DNA from 4 places in the Streptomyces sp. NPDC037242 genome. Region 1 is predicted to be linked to each of the others. Evidence: riboswitches for the same ligand, from Rfam matches in the RefSeq annotation. Region 1 holds a riboswitch; each other region holds the start of a gene.

Region 1 (5,625 bases):
CGCCTGCGGCGCGCTGTCCGGCTTCCACTCGCTGGTCTCCTCGGGCACCACCCCGAAGATGATCCAGAAGGAGACCCAGGTCCGGGTCATCGGCTACGGCGCCATGCTGACCGAGTCCTTCGTCGCCGTCATGGCGGTCATCGCGGCCTGCATCATCGAGCCGGGCCTGTTCTTCGCGGTCAACTCCCCCGGCGGCGTCGTCGGCACCACCGTCGAGGCGGCATCGCAGGCGGTGGGCAACTTCGGCTTCGCCATCTCCCCCGAGGCCCTCGCCCAGGCCGCGAAGGACGTGGAGGAGACGAGCCTGCTCTCCCGTACGGGCGGTGCGCCGACCTTCGCGCTCGGGATGTCGGAGATCTTCTCGTCCGTGATCGGCGGCGCCTCGCTGAAGGCGTTCTGGTACCACTTCGCCATCATGTTCGAGGCCCTCTTCATCCTGACCACCGTGGACGCCGGCACCCGCGTCGGCCGGTTCATGCTCCAGGACACCCTCGGCAACGTGCACAAGTCCTTCAAGGACGTCAGCTGGAAGCCCGGCGTCTGGTTCGCGAGCGCGATCGTCGTCGGCGGCTGGGGCTACTTCCTGTGGGTCGGCGTCAAGGACCCGCTGGGCGGCATCAACCAGCTCTTCCCGCTGTTCGGCATCGCGAACCAGCTCCTCGCGGCGGTCGCGCTGGCCGTCTGCACCACGCTGCTGGTCAAGTCCGGCCGGCTCAAGTGGGCCTGGGTGACGGGCGTGCCGCTGGCCTGGGACGTGGCCGTGACGCTCACCGCGAGCTGGCAGAAGATCTTCTCCTCGGACGTGGCCGTCGGCTTCTTCGCCCGGCGCGACCAGTACCAGGACGCCATCGACGCCGGGAAGGTCCTCAAGCCCGCCAAGAACATGGACGAGATGCACACCGTGGTCACCAACGCCACCGTGGACGGGGTCCTGTCGGTGCTCTTCGCGGTGCTGATCGTCATCGTGCTGCTGGACGCCGCGCGCACCTGCCTGGCCGCCGTCCGCAACCCCGCGGCGGTCGAGCTCTCCGAGGTCCCGTGGACCGAGTCGAAGATCGTCGCCCCGGCCGGGCTGATCCCCACCGCCGAGGAGCGGGCGGAGCTCGCCGCGGCCGGGCTCGACTCGGGCGGCGGCCGGGTCAAGGAGCCGGCGGCGTCATGAGCCTGCGCAGCGTGCTCGCGAGGGTCCGGTACTACGTACGGGAGTTCTCGGGCGAGGCGGCGTACGACCGCTACGCGGCCCACGCCCGCTCGCACGACCCGCAGGCCCCGCTGATGACCCGGCGGGCCTTCGAACGCGCCCGTACGGACGCCCGCGAGGCCGACCCGCGCGAGGGGTTCCGCTGCTGCTGAGCCCTGCCGTACCCACGAAGGCCCCGCCGGACGCTCCGGCGGGGCCTTTCGGCGGTAGCGGAGAGGTACGACTCGGGGACGGCGCGTCGTGGACGACACAACATGTGGTGGGTCACGCAACGCGGTGCCCCCACATGTATGCTCAAGGCTGCTGTCGCCGCAGGGGAATCCGGTGCGAATCCGGAACTGTCCCGCAACGGTATGAAGTGTCCGTCTACCGGACGCCAAGTCCGAGGACCTGCCGACAGCGCGCCCGGCTCGACCGAACCGGGTGCCGATACGTCCGGGCCTCGCGGTTGGGCCGGTGGACGCCATGCGGGGGACGCGATCCTGCCACGCCCGCATGCGCCCGCTCGCGCCCCGCCCCGCCGATGACCGGGCCGAGCGAGGGAGAGCTCCCCCCGTGACCATCGCGCCTGCCGCGCCGCGCGCCGAGTCCGACCAGCCCGCAGCCGAGGGTCCCGGGACCGCGTTGCTGCGGACCCTCACCGAGCTGACGGCCGACCTCCCCGACACCGACCCCGGCCGGGTCGCCGCCGCCGCGCTGCGCGGGCGCAGCTCCACCGCGGACGAGGCCGAGCTGCGGGGGCTCGCCACCGAGGCCGCCGCCGGTCTGATCTCCGAGGACCCCGCGTACTCCCGACTGGCCGCGCGCCTGCTGACGTTCGCCGTCGCCGACGAGGCCGCGGGCCAGGGGGCCACCTCCTTCTCCGCCTCCGTCGAGGTCGGCCACCGCGAGGGCCTGATCGCCGACCGCACGGCCGAGTTCGTACGCACCCACGCGAAGCGCCTCGACGCGCTGGTCGAGCACGCGCTCGCCGAGGGCGCGGACGACCGCTTCGGCTTCTTCGGCCTGCGCACCCTGCACAGCCGCTACCTGCTGCGCCACCCGATCACCCGCCAGGTCATCGAGACCCCGCAGTACTTCATGCTGCGCGTGGCCTGCGGCCTGGCCGAGGACGAGAGCCTGCGCGCCGTCGAGGAAGTGGCCTCGCTGTACCGGCTGATGAGCCGCCTCGACTACCTGCCGTCCTCCCCCACGCTCTTCAACTCCGGCACCCGGCACCCGCAGATGTCCTCCTGCTACCTGCTGGACTCCCCGCTGGACGAGCTCGACTCGATCTACGACCGCTACCACCAGGTCGCGCGCCTCTCCAAGCACGCCGGCGGCATCGGCCTCTCGTACTCCCGCATCCGCGCCCGCGGTTCGCTGATCCGCGGGACGAACGGCCACTCCAACGGCATCGTGCCGTTCCTGAAGACCCTCGACGCCTCCGTCGCCGCCGTGAACCAGGGCGGCCGCCGCAAGGGCGCCGCCGCCGTGTACCTGGAGACCTGGCACGCGGACATCGAGGAGTTCCTGGAGCTCCGCGACAACACCGGTGAGGACCAGCGCCGCACCCACAACCTGAACCTCGCCCACTGGGTGCCGGACGAGTTCATGCGCCGCGTGAACGCCGACGCCGACTGGTCGCTGTTCTCCCCGGCCGACGTCCCGGAGCTGGTGGACCTGTGGGGCGACGAGTTCGACGCCGCCTACCGCAAGGCCGAGGCGGACGGCCTGGCCCGCAAGACCATGCCCGCCCGCGACCTGTACGGCCGGATGATGCGCACCCTCGCGCAGACCGGCCAGGGCTGGATGACCTTCAAGGACGCCTCCAACCGCACGGCGAACCAGACCGCCGAGCCGGGCTCGGTCGTCCACTCCTCCAACCTGTGCACCGAGATCATCGAGGTCACCAACGACGGCGAGACGGCCGTCTGCAACCTCGGCTCGGTCAACATGGGTGCCTTCGTGGTGGACGGCGGGATCGACTGGGAGCGCCTGGACGAGACCGTCCGCACCGCGGTGACCTTCCTCGACCGCGTGGTGGACATCAACTTCTACCCGACCGAGCAGGCCGGCCGCTCCAACTCCCGCTGGCGCCCGGTGGGCCTGGGCGCGATGGGCCTCCAGGACGTCTTCTTCAAGCTGAAGCTGCCCTTCGACTCCCCCGAGGCGAAGGCGCTGTCCACGAAGCTCTCCGAGCGCATCATGCTCGCCGCGTACGAGGCCTCCTGCGACCTCGCCGAGCGCAGCGGCCCGCTGCCGGCCTGGGAGCAGACCCGTACCGCCCGCGGTGTCCTGCACCCGGACCACTACGCGGGCATCGAGCTGAACTGGCCCGAGCGCTGGGACGCGCTGCGCGCCCGCGTCGCGAAGACCGGGATGCGCAACTCGCTGCTCCTCGCCATCGCCCCGACGGCGACGATCGCCTCGATCGCCGGCGTGTATGAGTGCATCGAGCCGCAGGTCTCCAACCTCTTCAAGCGCGAGACGCTCAGCGGTGAGTTCCTCCAGGTCAACGGCTACCTGGTGGAGGAGCTGAAGGAGCTCGGCGTCTGGGACGCGCAGACCCGCGAGGCGCTGCGCGAGTCCAGCGGCTCCGTCCAGGGCTTCGGCTGGATCCCGGCCGAGGTGCGCGAGCTGTACCGCACGGCGTGGGAGATCCCGCAGCGCGGCCTGATCGACATGGCGGCGGCCCGTACGCCGTTCCTCGACCAGTCGCAGTCGCTGAACCTGTTCCTGGAGACGCCGACCATCGGGAAGCTGTCCTCGATGTACGCGTACGCCTGGAAGCAGGGCCTGAAGACCACGTACTACCTGCGCTCGCGCCCGGCGACGAAGATCGCCCGCGCCGCGCAGGCCGCCACCCCCGCGGCGCTCCCGCTGGCCGACGCCGCCGCCGAGGCCGCGGCCGCGGAAGCGCTCGCCTGCTCCCTTGAGAACCCCGAGTCCTGCGAGGCCTGCCAGTAATGAGCTCCACCGACAAGAAGAACCTCCTGGACCCGGGCTTCGAGCTCACGCTCCGCCCGATGCGCTACCCGGACTTCTACGAGCGCTACCGGGACGCGATCAAGAACACGTGGACGGTCGAGGAGGTCGACCTCCACTCGGACGTGGCCGACCTCGCGAAGCTGACGCCCGCTGAGCAGCACATGATCGGCCGGCTGGTCGCGTTCTTCGCGACGGGCGACTCGATCGTCTCCAACAACCTCGTGCTGACCCTGTACAAGCACATCAACTCCCCGGAGGCGCGCCTGTACCTGTCGCGCCAGCTGTTCGAGGAGGCCGTGCACGTCCAGTTCTACCTGACGCTGCTGGACACCTACCTGCCCGACCCGGACGACCGGTCGGCCGCCTTCGACGCGGTCGAGGAGATCCCCTCCATCCGCGAGAAGGCGCAGTTCTGCTTCAAGTGGATGGACTCGGTCGAGAAGATCGATCAGCTGGAGACGGCCGCTGACCGGCGCCGCTTCCTGCTGAACCTGATCTGCTTCGCCGCGTGCATCGAGGGCCTGTTCTTCTACGGCGCCTTCGCGTACGTCTACTGGTTCCGCTCGCGGGGTCTGCTGCACGGCCTGGCGACGGGCACCAACTGGGTGTTCCGCGACGAGACCATGCACATGAACTTCGCCTTCGAGGTCGTGGACACGGTCCGCAAGGAGGAGCCGGAGCTCTTCGACGACGCCCTCCAGCAGCAGGTCACCGACATGCTGAAGGAGGCCGTGGAGGCGGAGCTGCAGTTCGGCCGCGACCTGTGCGGTGACGGCCTGCCGGGTATGAACACCGAGTCGATGCGCGAGTACCTGGAGTGCGTCGCGGACCAGCGCCTGGTGCGCCTCGGCTTCCCGCCGGTGTACGGCTCGCAGAACCCGTTCTCGTTCATGGAGCTCCAGGGCGTCCAGGAGCTGACGAACTTCTTCGAGCGCCGCCCGTCGGCCTATCAGGTCGCGGTCGAGGGCACGGTCGACCTGGACGAGGACTTCTGAGTCGACCGGGTCACCGGGGTCGCGTGAACCGTTGATCGGCCGGCAGCCGCCTTGCGCAGCTGCCGGTCGATTCTGCGTTCCCGGGCCATTCCGTACAGGGGCGGCGCGAGGAGCAGGGCGGCGACGGCGAGGACGACGAGGTAGTTCAGGAAGGTGGTCATGGGTCCACTCTCGCGAGAGCGGCGAAAACCGGACAGTGGCAGGACTGTCATGGATCATCGAATTACTGCCACACTGTAGGCATGCTGACAAACGTGGCGGTGGCCCTCGTCGACGGAGTGGCCCCCTTCGAGTTCGGGATCTTCTGCGAGGTCTTCGGGATCGACCGCAGCTCGCAGGGCCTGCCGGTGTACGACTTCGCCGTGTGCGCGGCCGAGGAGGGCACCTTGACCATGGCCGACGTCGGCTTCGCCATCGCGCCCTCGTACGGCCTGGACCGGCTCGAAGAGGCTGACCTGA
Region 2 (5,625 bases), on a different contig from region 1:
GTTCGGCGCGCCGGTGTCCGGGTGGATCCCGATGCGCGCCCGGACGCCGTACACCTCGCCCAGCAACTCCTCCGTCAGGACCTCCTCCGGCGTCCCGCAGGCGGCCACCCGCCCGGCGGACAGCACGTACAGCCGGTCGCAGAAGGCGGCGGCGAGGTTGAGGTCGTGCAGGACGAGCAGTCCCGTCGCGGGCAGGGAGCGGACCAGGGCCAGGATCTCCAGCTGGTAGCGGATGTCCAGGTGGTTGGTCGGCTCGTCGAGGGCGAGCAGGCCCGGGTCCTGGACCAGGGCGCGGGCCACCAGGGCCCGCTGGCGCTCCCCGCCGGAGAGCTCGTCGAAGCGGCGCCCGGCGAGGGCGGCCGCGCCGACGGTCTCCAGCGCCCCGGCGACCTGGCGCGCGTCCTGCGGACCGTCCTGCTCCCAGAACCGCTTGTGCGGGCTGCGCCCCATCGCCACGACCTCGCGCACGGTCAGCCCGAAGGTGCCGCCCGCGTCCTGCGGCACGACCGCCACCCGGCGGGCGCGGTCCTTGACGCGCAGCACCGCCGCGTCCGCGCCGTCCAGCAGCACGCGGCCGGCCGTGGGCCGCAGCGCGCCGTAGACGCAGCGCAGCAGTGTGGTCTTGCCGCTGCCGTTGGGGCCGACCACTCCGACCGTCTCGCCGGGGCGGGCTACGAGGTCGACTCCGTGCAGCAGCGTGTGCCCGTCGGTCTCGTAACGCACGGCCTCGACCACGAGTTCCACCGGCCGCGATCCCGGATCCGCCGTCATCCGGCCACCCCCTCGGTACGGGTGGACCTGCGCAGCATCCACAGGAAGAACGGGCCGCCGACCAGCGCCGTGACCACGCCGACGGGGATCTCCTCGGGCGCCGCCGCGGTACGGGCGAGCAGGTCGGCCAGGGTCAGGAACACCGCCCCGCCCAGCGCGGCCACCGGCAGCAGCGCGCGGTGTCCGGCACCCACGACCATCCGGGCGGCGTGCGGAACCATCAGCCCCACGAAACCGATCGCCCCGCTGTAGGCCACCAGTACGCCGATGACGAGGGAGGTCAGGACGAAGACGGCCGCGCGGAACCGCCCGGTGTCCAGGCCCAGCGTCCGCGCGCCCTCCTCGCCCGCGAGCAGCAGGTCGAGCGGCCGGGCGAGGGCGACGAGCAGGCCGGTGCCGACGAGCAGCGCGGCCGCGGGCAGCGCCAGTTCGTCCCAGCGGGCCCCGCCCAGGCCTCCGAGGGTCCAGAACAGCACGCTGCGGACCTGGTCGGGGTGCGCGGCGAGCACGAGCACCAGGCTGGTGAGGGCGGACAGGACGTACTGGACGGCGACTCCGGCGAGGATCAGCCGGCCGGTGGTCATGGTGCCGCCGCGCCGGGCCATCGCGTAGACGGCGACGAGCGCGCCCATCGATCCGGCGAAGGCGGCCAGCGGCACGCCGACCCCGCCGGCGAATCCCGCGCCCGCGCCGAGGACGATGACCGCGACGGCTCCCGCCGAGGCCCCGGAGGAGGCCCCGAGCAGGAAGGGGTCGGCCAGCGGATTGCGCACCAGGGCCTGGAGCACGGTGCCCGCGACAGCCAGCCCCGCGCCGACGAAGACCCCGAGCAGGACCCGCGGCATGCGCACGTCCCACACGATGGAACCGAAGGCTCCGCCGCCCGGGCCGGGTCCGGCGAGCAGGATGTCGAGCACCCGGCCGGGCGCGATCCGCACCGGCCCGAGGGCCAGGCCCGCGACCGCGGACGCGGCCAGGGCGCAGCCGAGTACGAGGACGACGACCGGGGTACGGCGCCGCCTCACGCGGCGTCGGGGTGGAGCTGGCGGCCCAGGGACTCGACGGCGTCGGCGACGCGTACGCCGAGGACGGCCGAGGAGAGCGGGAGCACGACGAAGCGCTGGTTCTTGATCGCGGGAACCTGCGCCAGCGCCGGATCGTTCAACAGGCGCTGCTTCTTGGCTTCGACGGTGGTGCCGCCGTAGTCGTAGATGAGGACGATCTCGGGCCGCCGCTCGATGACCTTCTCCCACGACACGTCGCCGAAGGTGTCCTTGAGGTCGGCGAAGGTGTTCGTCCCGCCCGCCAGCGAGACGATCTGGTTCCCGATGCCGTCGCCTCCCGAGGTGAAGGCGGAGGCCTCGCCGGAGTCGTAGACGAAGACGGAGGGCTTGGCCCGGTCCTTCACACGCGCGGTGACGGCGTCGATGCGGCGCTGCTCGTCCTCGATGACCTTCGCGCCGCGCTCGGGCACGCCGAAGGTCCGTGCCACCTCGGTGATCTCGGTCTTGAGCTGTTCGAGACCGACCGGCCCTTCGGTGCAGTACTCCACACTGAGCCGCGAGTTGATGCCGGATCGGGCCAGTCCTTCGCGGTCGCGGCCCTGCGCCTTGTCGAAGGCGCTGGAGTAGCCGCCGTAGACGAAGTCGGGGTCGGCTCCGAGGAGGACCTCCTTGGAGGGGTACTCCTTGGCCAGCACCTTGATCTTGTCGTAGGCGGGCCGGTAGGCGGGCAGTACGGCGTCGTCCAGGTAGGCGGTCCCGGCGATCCGCTCCTCCAGCCCGAGGGCGAGGAGGATCTCGGTCGCGTGCTGGTTCATGGCGACGGCCCGTCGGGGCGGGGCCTGATAGGTGCTGCTGACCCCGCAGTTCGTGACGGTGTACGGGAATCCCGGCGCAGCGGCGGCCCCTGCCGCCGGGTCTCCCCCATCCGGGGAACCACCGCAAGCGGCCAGGGGTATCAGAAGTGAAACCGGCACAAATGCCCGCAGGAGTGCGCGAGAACGCGACATGGCGAAGCCTCTCCGGGGGATCCGCGTCCCCTGGTCGAAGTGAAGAGGCGGTGCGTCAGTGTCTGACTCCCAGATCCCTCGGGCGGGCTCCGGTCACAGTGGCGGGACCGCACCGGATTCGCACCGGTTTCCTGTCCTGCACCGCCTGGGTAACGCGGCCCAGTCTGCCAGACGCCCGGCGGCGGGCACCTCGGCGGTGAGGTGGGGGAACGACGAACGCCCAGGTGCGAGGGGTCTCGCGCCTGGGCGTTCGTTCACAACGGGGCCGTAGTACGGCGTTGCAGGGGCGGCAGGATTCGAACCTGCGGCCTTCGGTTTTGGAGACCGGCGCTCTGACCAGCTGAGCTACACCCCTTCGGCGAGACCAACCATGACACGGCAGGCGCCGAAGATCCACTGAATTCGGGGATCAACTCACGGGAATTTCGCGGCTCGTGCGGGCGCCGGCGGATCGGAGCCAGGCGATGAGGGGGCCATCGTCGCTGGTCAGAGCGATATCCAGGGGGGTCAGGTCGCCGTAGCCGATCCAGTTGATGTCCGCTCCTTGAGACAACAGGTATTGGGCAGTGGACAGTCGGCCCCCGTGGCAGGCACCCCAGAAGGCGCTGGTGACGTCCTCCCGGGACGCCCCGGCGGCGAGGAACTCCTCCACCCGGTCCAGGAGTCCGAGGGCCGCGGCGTCCTGGAGGTCGACACGGGCGCCGTGGTCGAGGAGGCGGCGCGCGGCGCGCCACTGGCCGAATCCGGTCGCGTCGGCCAGCGGGGTGCCGCCGCCGAGGAGGGCGCCCGGGGCCTCGATGTCCGCGCCCACCGCGATGAGCGCGTCGACGGCGGCCACGTCGTCATTGCTCGCGGCCCAGTGCAGTGGGGTTTCCGCGTGCGAACCGACGAACCGGGCTCCGGGATCCGCCCCGGCGGCCACCAGGGCGTGGATCACCTCCGTGGTCTGCGGGTAGTGCCCGGGCCAGTCGGTGGCGATGTGCAGCAGGCTGCGCTCCCCGGCGGCCGCGCCCCGCCGGACGATGCGGCAGGTCGCGAGCCCGGGGTTCGCGTCCAGGAGCCGACGCAGCTCCGACAGGTCGCCGGCGCGGATCGCTGCCGAGACGGAGACGGCGAGCGGGTCGCCGGATTCGAGGGAGAGCATGGGGATCAGGCTACGAGGGCGCACGCCGCTCCGGCCGGTGGCGGGACCGGGGGACGCGGAGGATCGTGGGCGGGGTGATCCGTCGAGCGGCAGCTTCCGCCGTGCGCCGAGAGGAGCGCGCCGCCGGGGCGCGGCCCCGCGTCCGGGTGCGGGCGGCGCGGCTCGCGGCGGCGATCCTGCTCGCGCCCGCCCTGCTGGGCGCGGCCGGCGCCTCCGGCGAGACCATCTCGCTCTCCGGCGACGGGCCGGGCGAGCGGCTCGACGTCACGCTCACCCGGGTGGTGGACCCGGCGACCCCGACGGACCCGGCCGACCCGGCGATCCCGGCCGACCCGGCGATCCCCGCCGAGCCGACGGAGCCCGCCGGCCCAGCCGACCCGACCGCCCCCGCGCCCGCGCCCGCGCCCGCGCCCGGCAGCGCCGATCGCCTGGTCTCCGTGGAGTTCCGCCTGGAGAACACCGGGACCGCCGTGTACGAGGACTCCCCAGCCGCCGCCGCGCACCTGCTGGACACGTACGGCCACCGGTACACCGGCGCCGGCATCTCGACGCAGGCGGGTGCGGCCTTCCCCGACACCGTCACCCTCGACCCCGGCGGCACGGCGCTCGGCTTCGCCACCTTCCGGCTGCCGAAGGACGCCCCGCTCGCCGCGGTGCAGTTCGCTCTGAACGGCGGCCTCGCCGACGACGTCGGCCACTGGAGCCTGTCCTGAAGCAGCCGGACCCGCCCTCTTGACCCACTCTGGTCCAGACCAATAGTTTCCGCATGCACAGCGCACGCACAGCACGGCTCAGGAGCACCACTCCCCCGCGTCCGTAAAGGAAGCCCATGCGCCGCAGCATGCTCGGCAGGCTGGCCGTCGCCGCCTGCTCCCTCTCCCTGCTCACCGCCTTCGCGCCCGCCTCCTCCGCCCACGGCGACGGCGACGGCGCCCGCGGCGGCTCCCCGTACAAAAGGGTCGGCTACTTCACCCAATGGGGGGTCTACGGACGGGACTTCCAGGTCCAGGACCTGGAGGCCAACGGCAGCGCCGGCAAGCTCACCCACATCAACTACGCCTTCGGCAATATCAGCCCGGACGGAAAGTGCTTCACCGGCAACGTGCCCGGCGAGGCCGACGCCTGGGCCGACTACGTCCGCCCGCTCGACGCGGAGAACTCCGTGGACGGCGTCGCCGACGACTGGCAGCAGCCCCTCGCCGGCAACTTCAACCAGCTGCGCGAGCTCAAGGCCAAGCACCCGGGCCTCAAGGTCCTGCTCTCGCTGGGCGGTTGGAGCTGGTCCACGCACTTCTCGGACGCCGCGCTGACCCCGGCCTCCCGCAAGGCCCTCGTGGAGTCCTGCATCGACCTCTACATCAAGGGGAACCTGCCGCAGGACGGCACCCGCGGCGGCGCGGGCGCGGCCGCCGGCGTCTTCGACGGGATCGACCTCGACTGGGAGTGGCCCGGATCGGCCGGTGACACCGACACCACCTACCGCCCGGAGGACAAGCGCAACTTCGCCGAGCTGGTCAAGGAGTTCCGCACCCAGCTGGACGCGTACGCCCAGAGCCAGCGCAAGCGGACGAAGTACGAGCTGACGGCCTTCGTCCCGACCGCGCCGGCCAAGATCGACGCGGGCTTCGACGTCCGCCGGATCATGCGCGACCTCGACTTCGTGACCCTCCAGGGCTACGACTTCCACGTCTCGGGCGAG
Region 3 (5,625 bases), on a different contig from region 1:
GTGGAGGAGGTTGACCTCGTCGACGTACAGGATCCCGCGGTGCGCGTCGGCCAGCAGGCCGGGCTCGAAGGCCTTCACGCCCTCGGCCAGGGCCCGTTCGATGTCGAGGGCGCCGACCAGGCGGTCCTCGGAGGCGCCGACGGGCAGCTCCACCATGCGGGCGGGGCGGCCCTGGCCCGGCCCGGGCTCGTGCGGGCCGTCGGGGCAGGCGGGATCCGGCGCGCCGGGCGCGCACGAGAACCGGCAGCCGGGCACGACGTCCACCTGCGGCAGCAGCGCGGACAGGGCGCGGACGGCGGTGGACTTGGCGGTCCCCTTCTCGCCGCGCACGAGCACGCCGCCGACCGCGGGGCTCACCGCGTTGAGCAGGAGCGCGAGCCGCAGGTCGTTTTGGCCGACCAGTGCGGTGAACGGGTAGGGCGTGCTCATACGGTGGCCCCTTCTCGGTGTGTACGGATGTGCGTGCGCGGGCTCGCGGCGGCGGGGCGGGCGTGGACTTCCGGCCCCGCCGGCGTTTGAGGCGCGGGCGCGGAGCGCCGTGTGGTGACCCGCACCAGCGGGACGGGGTCCGGGGCGGAGCCCCGGATTCGGGAAGGGGCGGGGTGGGGGGAAGCCGCCCGCAGGGCCCCGCCCGTCACGGCGCGCCCGGGGGGAGGAACGGGAGGCCGGCCGGGGCGCCGGCTTCGATCAGCCCCAGCAGCGCCGCGGTGTCGGCGTGTTCCTCGATCAGGTCGCCCAGCAGGTCCAGCTGTTCCTCCCGCAGCGCGGCGAAGGACGTGTCCGGCGCCGGGACGAAACGCCGCCCGGCGGCCGAGGCCACCTCGCGCAGGAACGCCCGGCGGAAGCCGTCCGACTCCAGCGAGCCGTGCCAGTGGGTGCCCCAGACCGCGCCGACCCGGCACCCGTCCAGGAAGGGGGTTCCGCCGAGGACCTCCGCGACGCCGTGGTGGATCTCGTACCCCTCGACCGGCTCGCCGAGCGCCGAACCCACCGGCCGCGCGAGGGTCTTCTCCCGCTCGAAGCGGATGCGTACGGGCAGCAGGCCGAGGCCGTCCACGTCCCCCGCCCGGGATTCGACCTCGTCGGAGATCCGCTCGCCCAGCACCTGGAACCCGCCGCAGATCCCGAGCACCGGCCGGCCCTCCGCGGCCCGCCGGACCAGCGCGTCGGCCAGGCCGCGCTCGCGCAGCCAGGCCAGGGCCTTGACCGTGCCCCGGGTGCCGGGCACGACGACCAGGTCCGCGTCGGCCAGCTCCTCCGCCCGGTCCACGAACCGCACCACGACCCCCGGCTCCGCCGCGAGCGCGTCGACGTCCGTGAAGTTCGACATCAGCGGCACCGCGCACACCGCGACCCGCAGCACGTCCTCGCCGACCGGCGGGGCGACCACGGACTCCCGTACCGCGCCGCGCAGCGAGACCCGCAGCCCGTCCTCCTCGTCGATGCCCAGTCCGTGCTGGAAGGGCAGCACCCCGTACGTCGCCCGCCCGGTGAGCCCGCGCAGCATCTCCATGCCGGGCTCCAACAGGGAGACGTCCCCGCGGAACTTGTTCACCAGGTACCCGGCGATCAGCGACTGGTCCTCGGGCGAGAGCAGCGCCGTCGTGCCGAAGAAGGACGCGAAGACCCCGCCGCGGTCGATGTCCCCGACCACGACCACCGGGAACCGCGCGGCCCGCGCGATGCCCATGTTCACGATGTCGGTCCGGCGCAGGTTGATCTCGGCCGGACTCCCCGCCCCCTCGCAGATCACGGCGTCATACGTGCCCCGCAGCTGCTCCAGGCAGTCCGTGACGATGCCGAGCAACTGCTCCTGCCGCCCGCCGTGGTAGCCGCGGGCGCTCATCTCGCCCACCGGCTTGCCCAGCAGCACCACCTGGCTGCTGCGGTCGCTGCCGGGCTTGAGCAGCACCGGGTTCATCAGCGCGGTCGGCTCCACGCGCGCGGCCTGCGCCTGCATCGCCTGCGCACGCCCGATCTCGGCGCCCTCGCGCGTCACGAAGGAGTTCAGCGACATGTTCTGCGCCTTGAACGGGGCCACCTTCACGCCCTGCCGGGCCAGCCAGCGGCAGATGCCCGCCGTGACCACGCTCTTGCCCGCGTCCGATGTCGTACCGGCGACGAGCAGTCCGCCGCCGCGCTTCGCGCCGCTCATGCGCGCCGCCCCTTCCTCGTCATGCGGGAGACCCGGGAGACCTGGGAGGCCTTGGAGACCTGGGAGACCAGCAGCCGGGCCGACACACAGGCTCCCAGAGCCAGCCACGTCACCTGCCGCGACAGCCGTACCGCCCGCTCGATGTCCGCGACCTGCACCGGCCGCCCCTGCGCGCCGTTCAGCACGGCCCGGTGCTCGACCCGGCCGCCGTACGCGAGGGTGCCGCCGAGGCGTACGCCGAGAGCCCCGGCGAACGCGGCCTCCACGGGCCCGGCGTTCGGGCTCGGGTGGGCGGCGGCGTCCGCGCGCCAGGCCCGTACGGCCCCCCTCCGGTCGGGTCCGGCCAGTACGGCGGCGAGCGCGGTCAGCCGGGCGCCCGGCCAGCCCGCGACGTCGTCCAGCCGGGCCGAGGCCCAGCCGTAGCGCAGGTAGCGGGGCGACTTGTGGCCGACCATCGCGTCCAGGGTGTTCACGGCGCGGAAGGCCAGCAGCCCGGGGACGCCGGCGAGGGCTCCCCAGACCAGGGCCCCGACCACCGCGTCGGAGGTGTTCTCGGCGACCGACTCCACGACGGCGCGGGCCATCTGCTGCTCGTCCAGGGAGTGCGGGTCGCGCCCGCACAGGTGCGGCAGCCGCTCCCGGGCCACCTCGGCGTCCCCGGCGGCGAGCGCGCCGCCGATGGCGCGGGCCTCCCGGCCCAGCGAGGTGCCGCCCACGACGGCCCAGGTGGCGGCGGCGGTCAGGGCGATCCGGGCGGCCGCGGGCCGGGAGCGCACGGCCCGTGCGCCCAGCGCGCCGACAACGGCCGCGCCCCCGGCGCACACCAGGGTGTGCAGGGCGCCCCGGGCGCGGTCGTCGCGCCACAGGGCACGCTCGACGGCGGCGGCGGTCCGTCCGAAGGCGGCCACGGGGTGCCCACGGCGAGGATCACCGAGGATCCGGTCGCCGATCAGGCCGGCCGTGGCGCCGTACGCGAAAACGCGATCGGCACGCATGGTGGCAGGTATGTCCTCACTCAGGGTCCGCGCCCTGGTTCGACGTGACCGGCGGCGAGAGTTCCTGGCTCCCGGATCCACTCGGCAGAGCGTCCGGTGACAGTGGCGGGACCGCGCCGGATTCGCACCGGACTTCCTCTCCATGCCGCCGTATTGGCTCGGGCAGTCCACCACGCACCGCGAACGCCCGTCAACTCGCCGTTGACCTGCGGCGGGGTACGCGAAAGCTCCCCCCGGGAGAAACCCGGAGGGAGCCCTGACGCGTGGTGTGCGAGTGCCTCAGCTGACGATCAGGTAGATCGCGTAGGTCACGGCCGCCGCGCACAGTGCGAAGCAGGCGTACGCGCCGCTGCGGGCCAGGGTGGCGGTGCCGCCCTGTTCGGTGGCGGCCTCGTGCTTGGAGAGGCCCACGAGGCCCAGGGTGAAGAGGGCCACGAGCGCGACGGTGGCGGAGAGGCTGACCCCGAAGACGGAGCCGAGTGCTGCCCAGTCGATCTTCATACTGCCGTTTCCTCTGTCGTTCTCGGGGTCAGACCGCGGCGGCCGGAGCCGCAGGGGTCGCCGGGGTGGCCGTCGTGGCCGGGATGGTGGCCTTGAGGGCGTCGTCCGTCACCGCGGCGGTCGTGCCCGCGATCGGCGGGACGGCGACGGCGGCCATGGCGGTGGTGACCACACCGGGCTGCTCGGCTTCGGCGCCGGCCGGCTCCACGTCGTTGACGTTGTTGTGGTCGACGACCTGGCGGCGGGAGATGACCCAGATGGCGACGCACGAGGCGACCAGGAAGACCGCCACGCCGGTGACGCCGACGTCACCGGTGCGCATGACCAGCTCGGCGCCGGAGGCGACGAGGGCGGCGGCCGGCAGGGTCAGGCCCCACGCGATGAACATGCGGGTGGCGGTGGACCAGCGGACCACACCGCCCTTGCGGCCCAGGCCCGCACCCATGACGGCGCCGGAGCACGCGTGCGTGGTGGAGAGGGAGAAGCCGAGGCTGGAGGAGGCCAGGATGACGCTGGCGGCCGAGGTCTGGGCGGCGAAGCCCTGCTGCGGCTGCAGGTCGGTCAGGCCGCTGCCCATGGTGCGGATGATGCGCCAGCCGCCGAGGTAGGTGCCCATCGCGATGGCCAGGCCGGCGGAGACGATGACCCAGACCGGCGGGTTGGAGCCGGGGGCGAGCGCACCGCCGGCGACGAGCGCCAGGGTGATGATGCCCATCGTCTTCTGGGCGTCGTTGGTGCCGTGCGCGAGGGAGACGAGGCCGGCCGAGGCGATCTGACCGGCGCGGTAGCCCTTGGTGGAGGTCTTCTCGTCGACCTTGTTGCCGAGCTTGTAGGTGAGCTTGGCGGCCAGCATCGCGGCGATGCCGGCGACCAGGGGCGCGGCGATCGCGGGGATGAGCACCTTGGTGACGACCACGCTGCCGTTGACGGCGTCCAGGCCGGCGGAGGCGACCGCCGCGCCGATCAGGCCGCCCATCAGGGCGTGGGAGGAGCTGGAGGGGAGCCCGACGAGCCAGGTGACGAGGTTCCAGAGGATCGCGCCGACCAGGGCGGCGAAGATCACTTCTGGCTGAATGCCCTCTTCGTTGACCAGGCCCTTGGAGATCGTCTTGGCGACCTCCACGGACATGAACGCGCCGACGAGGTTCAGGACGGCGGACATGGCCACCGCAGTCTTGGGCTTGAGGGCGCCGGTCGAGATGGTGGTGGCCATCGCGTTGGCCGTGTCGTGAAAACCGTTCGTGAAGTCGAACACGAGAGCGGTGATGATCACGATCCCGAGGAGAAGCGTTATGTGCTCCATTTACCCAGGCTTCTGTTTGACGTCAGTGGCACGTGGACCGTAAGCAACCTGGATGAACGGAAGGTGAACTGAGACGGGCGAAGCGGTGTCTCACCCCGGCGTGCCATCGGGACGTTTGTCCCGCTACAGGGGTAGATGTATCGATTAACGCACGTCAGAGCGGGGTGAACGGAACCCGCCGCGGGGCACCTCCGGCACCCCGGACCCCTCGTCCGGCCCCCCGCGAAGAGATCCAGATCACCCTCCTCCGGCCCGCCCGGTGGCCCGCCGGGGCCCCCGCACCGACACTGGAGCGGTGCGCACCGCTACGGCGACGGCAGCGGCCGTCACGACGACCATCCTGGGTGCCGGCGCGGCCGCGATGGTGACCGCCGTCGCCGCCGGCCGGTACGCCGCCGACGCGGCCCTGCGCCCCGAACCCGGGCGCCCCCTGCCCGGCGGGCCCCGGCTCAGCGTCCACGCCACCGCCGCCGGCCGGGTCGAGCTGACCCGCTCCCTGGCCTCCCTGCGCGACGGTACGTACGGACTGACCGCGCCCGGGGTGCACGCGGTGGTCGGCCCGGTGATCGCCGACGCCCCGCACGGCCCGGACACCGTCGTACGCCGGCTGCTCGCCGTCACCCACGGCAGCCTCGACCCCGGCACCCGCGTCACCCTGACCCCGCAGGTCC
Region 4 (5,625 bases), on a different contig from region 1:
GCCGTCAGGGACTGGGCGTAGGAGGTCCAGCGGACGGTCATCGGCTGGGGGCGGGAGATGTCCCCCGCCAGGACCGGCGGGCGGACGTAGCGGGTGCCGTAGGACTGGACCCAGCCGTGCTGGGTGGCCAGGTAGCCGGTCAGCTGCTCGGCGAAGTACTGCACCATGTCGTTGCGTTCGGGCTCGCCGTGGACGAGGACGTCGATGCCGGTCTTCTCCTGGAAGGAGACCACTTCCTCGATCTCGCCCTTGATGCGTGCCTCGTAGCCCGCCGTGCCGATGCGCCCGGCGCGCAGGTCGGCGCGGGCCGCGCGCAGTTCGTCGGTCTGCGGGAAGGAGCCGATGGTCGTGGTCGGCAGCAGCGGCAGGCCCAGGTGCGCCCGCTGGGCGGCGGCCCGGTCGGCGTACGGCTGGGAGCGGCGGCCGTCGGCGTCGGTGACGGCCGCGGTGCGGGCCCGGACGGCCCGGTCGTGGGTGAGGGCGGATGCGGCGCGGGAGGCCAGGTCGGCCCGGTTCGCGGCGAGTTCGGGCGCGATGGAGTCCGTGCCCCCGGTCAGTCCTCGGGCCAGGACGGAGATCTCCCGGGTCTTCTGCCGGGCGAAGGAGAGCCAGCGGCGGACCTGCGGATCGATGTCCCGCTCGGCGCCGGCGTCGAGCGGAACGTGCAGGAGGGAGCAGGACGCGGCGACGTCCACCCGGTCGGCGAGGCCCAGGAGAGTGCCGAGGGTGGCCAGCGACTTCTCGAAGTCGTTGATCCAGATGTTGCGGCCGTTGACGACACCGGCCACCAGCCGCTTGCCCGGCAGCCCGCCGACCGCTGCGAGGTCCTCCGGGTTGGCGCCGCCCGCCTCGGTGAAGTCGAGCGCCAGGCCCTCGACGGGGGAGGCGGCGAGCACCTGGAGGGCCTGGCCGAGCCGGCCGAAGTACGAGGCGACGAGCAGCTTGGGGCGGTCGGTCAGGGCGCCGAGGTCGCGGTAGGCGCGGGCGGCGGCCTTCAGCTCGGCCGGGGTGCGGTCCTGCACCAGGGCGGGCTCGTCGAGCTGCACCCACTGCGCCCCGGCGGCCCGCAGGGCCGCGAGGACCTCGGCGTAGACGGGGAGCAGCCGGTCCAGCAGCGCCAGCGGTTCGAAGTCCGCCGCCACGCCGGGAGCCGGCTTGGCCAGCAGCAGGTAGGTGATCGGGCCGACGAGCACGGGGCGGGCGGTGTGGCCGAGCGCGAGGGCCTCCTCCAGCTCGGCGACCTGCTTGGCCGGGTCGGCGGTGAAGACGGTGTCGGGGCCGAGCTCGGGGACCAGGTAGTGGTAGTTGGTGTCGAACCACTTGGTCATCTCCAGCGGGGCGGCGTCCCGGGTGCCGCGCGCCATCGCGAAGTAGCCGTCGAGCGCGTCGGCGGCGACGGCCGCGCGGTGCCGCTCGGGGACGGCGCCGACCATGGCACTGGTGTCCAGGACGTGGTCGTAGTACGAGAAGTCGCCGGTCGGGACTTCGGTGATGCCGGCCTCGGCCAGCTGCTGCCAGTTGGAACGGCGCAGTGCGGCCGCGGTCTCCCGGAGGGCGTCGGCGGTGACCCGGCCCTTCCAGTAGCCCTCGACGGCCTTCTTCAGTTCGCGGTTCTGGCCCTGGCGGGGGTAGCCGTACACGGTGGCTCGTGCTGCCGCGGCTGCGGGCTTGGCTGTCACGGAACTCTCCTTCGCGAGATGTGTCCAGGAACGCCCCGGCGACGGGACGTGGACGCGAAGGAACGACGCGGCGGGCGGCCCGTGGCGCGGAGCCGAAGCCCGCGTCTGCCGCTCGCTGTGTACGCCGACCCGCCCACGAGGTCACCGGGATGTCCGCACGCGAACGGTCGCGTGCGGGCAACGGGCAGGTCTTCGGACTCGCGGGCACGCCTGCCGGTCTCCCGGCGGGCACCTACTGGCCGTCGCTTCCCAGGACCGTTGTCCGGTCCCAGTGCGTATGACGGCGGTCGTTCCCGCTCACCGCTGCGGGGCAGTCCCGGATTCCCACCGGGTTCCCTCTTACGACGCATCCCGCCTGGCGGACGGGGCGAACCAGCTGCACCGGCCACCTTAGGGGATGTCCCGCGCTCCCCGCCGGGAGGGGTGTCAACGCGGCCCGCACGCACGCTCGGTGGGGCACGGCGACACCACTCGCCGTACCCCACCGTTCCCGCGCACCTCCGGGCACCCTCGGCCCGGAGACCTGCCGGGGCCCCTCAGCCCCGGCCGTAGGTGTGGAACCCGCGGCCGCTCTTGCGGCCCAGCAGCCCGGCCTGCACCATCCGCTGGAGCAGCGGGGGCGGGGCGTAGAGCGGTTCCTTGAACTCCTCGTAGAGGGATTCCGCGATGGCCGCGACCGTGTCCAGGCCGATGAGGTCGGCTAGCTTGAGCGGACCCATCGGGTGGGCGCAGCCCAGTTCCATGCCGGCGTCGACGTCTTCAGCACGTGCGAACCCGGATTCGGCCATCCGGATGGCCGACAGCAGGTAGGGGATGAGCAGGGCGTTGACGACGAATCCGGCCCGGTCCTGGGAACGGATCGTGGTCTTGCCCAGGGTGTCCCCGGCGAAGGCCTCCACGGCGGCGAGGGTGTCCGCCGACGTGTGGAGGGAGGACACGACCTCGACGAGCGGCAGTACGGGCACGGGGTTGAAGAAGTGCAGGCCCACCACCCTGTCGGCGCGTCCGGTCGCCATGCCCAGGCGCATGATCGGGATCGCGGAGGTGTTCGTGGCGAGGACGGCACCGGGGTCCGCGACGATCTTGTCGAGAGCGGTGAAGATCTCGGTCTTGACGTCGGGGTTCTCGGTGACCGCCTCGATGACCAGCTGGCGGTCGGCGAGGTCCTCCAGGTCCCCGGTGAACAGCAGTCGGGCCAGCGCGTCCTCCGCGGAGATCCGGTCCAGCCTGCCCCGCTGGACGGCGCGCTCCAGGGAGACGGCGATCCGCTCCCGGGCGGCGCGAGCGGCGGCGGCGTCCGACTCGGCGACGACGGTGTCCAGGCCGGCCCGGGCGCACACCTCGGCGATGCCGGCGCCCATCTGTCCCCCGCCGACGATGCCGACGCGCCGGATGGGGCTCGGCCGTACCGCGGCGTTCACGCGTTCACCTGCGCGGTGAGGGTGGCGGTGCGGACGAGGTGGCGGGTGTAGGCCTCGGGCGTGAAGAAGGCGGGGAGCTGGACCGACAGTGCCGTGTCCACGAAGACCTCGCGCGCTTCGAGGACGAGGGCCTGCGGGTCCTCGGCTTGCAGGGCGGCGCATTCGGCGTCGAGGAGGTCGATGACGGTGCCCCGGTCCACCCGGTCGTGTCGGAGCCACTGCCAGATCTGGACGCGGGCGATCTCCGCGGTCGCGGCATCCTCCATGAGGCCGTTCAGCGCTACGGCGCCGCTGCCGCGCAGCCAGGCGTCGAAGTAGCGCAGGGCGACGGCCACGTTGGAGCGGATGCCCTCGGAGCTCGGCGGGGCGGCGATCCGGCGGACGGACAGCAGATCGGCGGCGGTCACCTCGACGTCCTCACGCGTCCGCTCCAGCTGGTGGGGCCGGTCCCCCAGGACGTTGCCGAAGACCTCCCGGCAGACGGGGACGAGCCCGGGGTGCGCGACCCAGGAGCCGTCGAAGCCGTCCTCGGCCTCCCGCTCCTTGTCGAGCCGCACCTTCGCCAGGGCCGCGGTGTTGGCCTCCGCGTCCCGGCTCGGGACGTGGGCGGCCATCCCGCCGATGGCGTGGGCCCCGCGCCGGTGGCAGGTCCGTACGAGGAGCTCCGTGTAGGCCCGCATGAAGGGGGCGGTCATGGTGACCGCGGCCCGGTCCGGGAGCTGGAAGTCGGTGCGGTGGCCGAAGTTCTTGATCAGGCTGAAGAGGTAGTCCCAGCGGCCCGCGTTCAGGCCCGCGCTGTGCTCGCGCAGCTCGTAGAGGATCTCCTCCATCTCGAAGGCCGCCGTGATCGTCTCGATGAGCACGGTCGCGCGGACCGTGCCGCGGGCAATGCCGAGGAGGTCCTGGGCGTACAGGAAGATGTCGTTCCACAGGCGGGCCTCGTACCGGTTCTCCAGCTTGGGGAGGTAGAAGTACGGGCCGTGGCCGGCGTCGATCTGGCGCTGGGCGCAGTGGAAGAAGTACAGCCCGAAGTCGACCAGCGATGCTGGGACGGGGCGGCCGTCGATCTCCAGGTGCTCTTCGAGGAGGTGCCATCCCCGCGGGCGCACCATGATCGTGGCGAGGTCCGGGCCGAGTCGGTACTCCTTGCCCTCGGGGGTGGTGAAGTCGATGCGGCGCTCGATGGCATCGAGCAGGTTCAGCTGGCCGTCGATGACGTTGCCCCAGGTGGGGGCCGTCGCGTCCTCGAAGTCCGCCATCCACACCCGGGCGCCGGAGTTGAGGGCGTTGACCGCCATGCGGCGCTCCGGCGGGCCGGTGATCTCGACCCTGCGGTCGGTGAGCCCGGGGGCGGGCTCCGCGACCCGCCAGCCGGTGTCGTTACGGACGGCCGCGGTGGCGCGGGAGAAGTCGAGGGGCGATCCGGAGGCCAGGTGGGCGCAGCGGCGGCGGCGCTCCTTGAGGATCTCCAGGCGGCGGCCGGCGAACGCGCCGTCGAGTCGGCCGAGGAACTCCAGGGCCTCGGGGGTCAGGATCTCCTCGTGGCGCTCACCCGGCGCGCCGAGGACCCGGACACTGCTGGTCGGGGGCGTGAATGACATGCGGTTCTTCTCCTCGGCACGGGGCGGCGGGCGCCCGGGGGCGGGGCGCCCGGGTCGGGAAGGAACCCCGGGCGCCGTTGGACGGCAAGCGGCAGGACCTGGGCGGGACTTCTGGGGAGTGTCGTCAAAGTGGCGTCGGCCGCCCGAAGGGCGGGGCCGGCGGAGCGTGCGTGCCGGGCCCCGCCGGCCAGACGGGACTTTGACGACACGACCTAGTGGAACTGCTCTTCCTCGGTGGAGCCGGAGAGCGCGGTGGTGGAGGAGGCGGGGTTGACGGCGGTGGAGACCAGGTCGAAGTACCCGGTGCCGACCTCGCGTTGGTGCTTGACGGCGGTGAAGCCCTGCGCCTGCGCGGCGAACTCCCGCTCCTGGAGGTCGACGTAGGCGGTCATGCCGTGCTCGGCGTAGCCGCGGGCGAGGTCGAACATGCCGTGGTTGAGGGAGTGGAACCCGGCGAGCGTGATGAACTGGAAGCGGTAGCCCATCGCGCCCAGCTCGCGCTGGAACTTGGCGATCTGGTCGTCGTCCAGGGCGGCCTTCCAGTTGAAGGACGGCGAGCAGTTGTAGGCCAGCATCTGGTCCGGGTACTGCGCGTGGATCGCCTCGGCGAACTCGCGGGCCTGCTCCAGGTCCGGGGTGCCGGTCTCGACCCAGATGAGGTCGGCGTACGGGGCGTAGGCGAGGCCGCGGGCGATGACCGGGGCCATGCCGTTCTGTACGCGGTAGAAGCCCTCCGCGGTGCGCTCGCCCGTCGTGAACCGGGCGTCGCGCTCGTCGACGTCGCTGGTCAGGAGGTTGGCGGCGAGGGCGTCCGTACGCGCGATGATCACGGTCGGGGTGTCGGCGATGTCGGCGGCGAGGCGGGCCGCGTTCAGGGTGCGGATGTGCTGGGAGGTGGGGACGAGGACCTTGCCGCCGAGGTGG

The links. A riboswitch is a leader RNA that binds a small molecule or an ion and turns the genes downstream of it on or off. The one in region 1 is predicted to bind cobalamin.
Region 2: it holds a riboswitch for cobalamin, as region 1 does, so the genes downstream of both, ACZ7GJ_RS25020 (ABC transporter substrate-binding protein) here and ACZ7GJ_RS04285 (ribonucleoside-diphosphate reductase subunit alpha) in region 1, are expected to answer to the same signal.
Region 3: it holds a riboswitch for cobalamin, as region 1 does, so the genes downstream of both, ACZ7GJ_RS34430 (cobalamin biosynthesis protein) here and ACZ7GJ_RS04285 (ribonucleoside-diphosphate reductase subunit alpha) in region 1, are expected to answer to the same signal.
Region 4: it holds a riboswitch for cobalamin, as region 1 does, so the genes downstream of both, metE (5-methyltetrahydropteroyltriglutamate--homocysteine S-methyltransferase) here and ACZ7GJ_RS04285 (ribonucleoside-diphosphate reductase subunit alpha) in region 1, are expected to answer to the same signal.

Annotation. Positions count from the first base shown of each region.
Region 1 covers NZ_JBVJUY010000002.1:311,690-317,314, reverse strand. Annotated here, with positions in the region: gene ACZ7GJ_RS04295 (carbon starvation CstA family protein) at 1-1,162, shown strand, start outside; gene ACZ7GJ_RS04290 (CstA-like transporter-associated (seleno)protein) at 1,159-1,353, shown strand; cobalamin riboswitch at 1,482-1,613, shown strand; gene ACZ7GJ_RS04285 (ribonucleoside-diphosphate reductase subunit alpha) at 1,757-4,150, shown strand; gene ACZ7GJ_RS04280 (ribonucleotide-diphosphate reductase subunit beta) at 4,150-5,166, shown strand; gene ACZ7GJ_RS04275 (hypothetical protein) at 5,121-5,327, opposite strand; gene ACZ7GJ_RS04270 (helix-turn-helix domain-containing protein) at 5,409-5,625, shown strand, end outside.
Region 2 covers NZ_JBVJUY010000022.1:106,236-111,860, reverse strand. Annotated here, with positions in the region: gene ACZ7GJ_RS25030 (ABC transporter ATP-binding protein) at 1-771, opposite strand, end outside; gene ACZ7GJ_RS25025 (FecCD family ABC transporter permease) at 768-1,796, opposite strand; gene ACZ7GJ_RS25020 (ABC transporter substrate-binding protein) at 1,793-2,782, opposite strand; cobalamin riboswitch at 2,819-2,956, opposite strand; tRNA gene ACZ7GJ_RS25015 (tRNA-Trp) at 3,064-3,137, opposite strand; gene ACZ7GJ_RS25010 (ankyrin repeat domain-containing protein) at 3,192-3,926, opposite strand; gene ACZ7GJ_RS25005 (DUF4352 domain-containing protein) at 4,001-4,639, shown strand; gene ACZ7GJ_RS25000 (glycoside hydrolase family 18 protein) at 4,756-5,625, shown strand, end outside.
Region 3 covers NZ_JBVJUY010000042.1:36,069-41,693, reverse strand. Annotated here, with positions in the region: gene ACZ7GJ_RS34440 (putative cobaltochelatase) at 1-429, opposite strand, end outside; partial or broken gene ACZ7GJ_RS34435 (cobyric acid synthase) at 426-2,155, opposite strand; gene ACZ7GJ_RS34430 (cobalamin biosynthesis protein) at 2,152-3,150, opposite strand; cobalamin riboswitch at 3,188-3,336, opposite strand; gene ACZ7GJ_RS34425 (hypothetical protein) at 3,430-3,651, opposite strand; gene ACZ7GJ_RS34420 (inorganic phosphate transporter) at 3,680-4,954, opposite strand; gene ACZ7GJ_RS34415 (alpha/beta hydrolase family protein) at 5,250-5,625, shown strand, end outside.
Region 4 covers NZ_JBVJUY010000014.1:41,988-47,612, forward strand. Annotated here, with positions in the region: gene metE (5-methyltetrahydropteroyltriglutamate--homocysteine S-methyltransferase) at 1-1,679, opposite strand, end outside; cobalamin riboswitch at 1,846-2,071, opposite strand; gene ACZ7GJ_RS18445 (3-hydroxybutyryl-CoA dehydrogenase) at 2,216-3,100, opposite strand; gene aceB (malate synthase A) at 3,097-4,701, opposite strand; gene aceA (isocitrate lyase) at 4,914-5,625, opposite strand, start outside.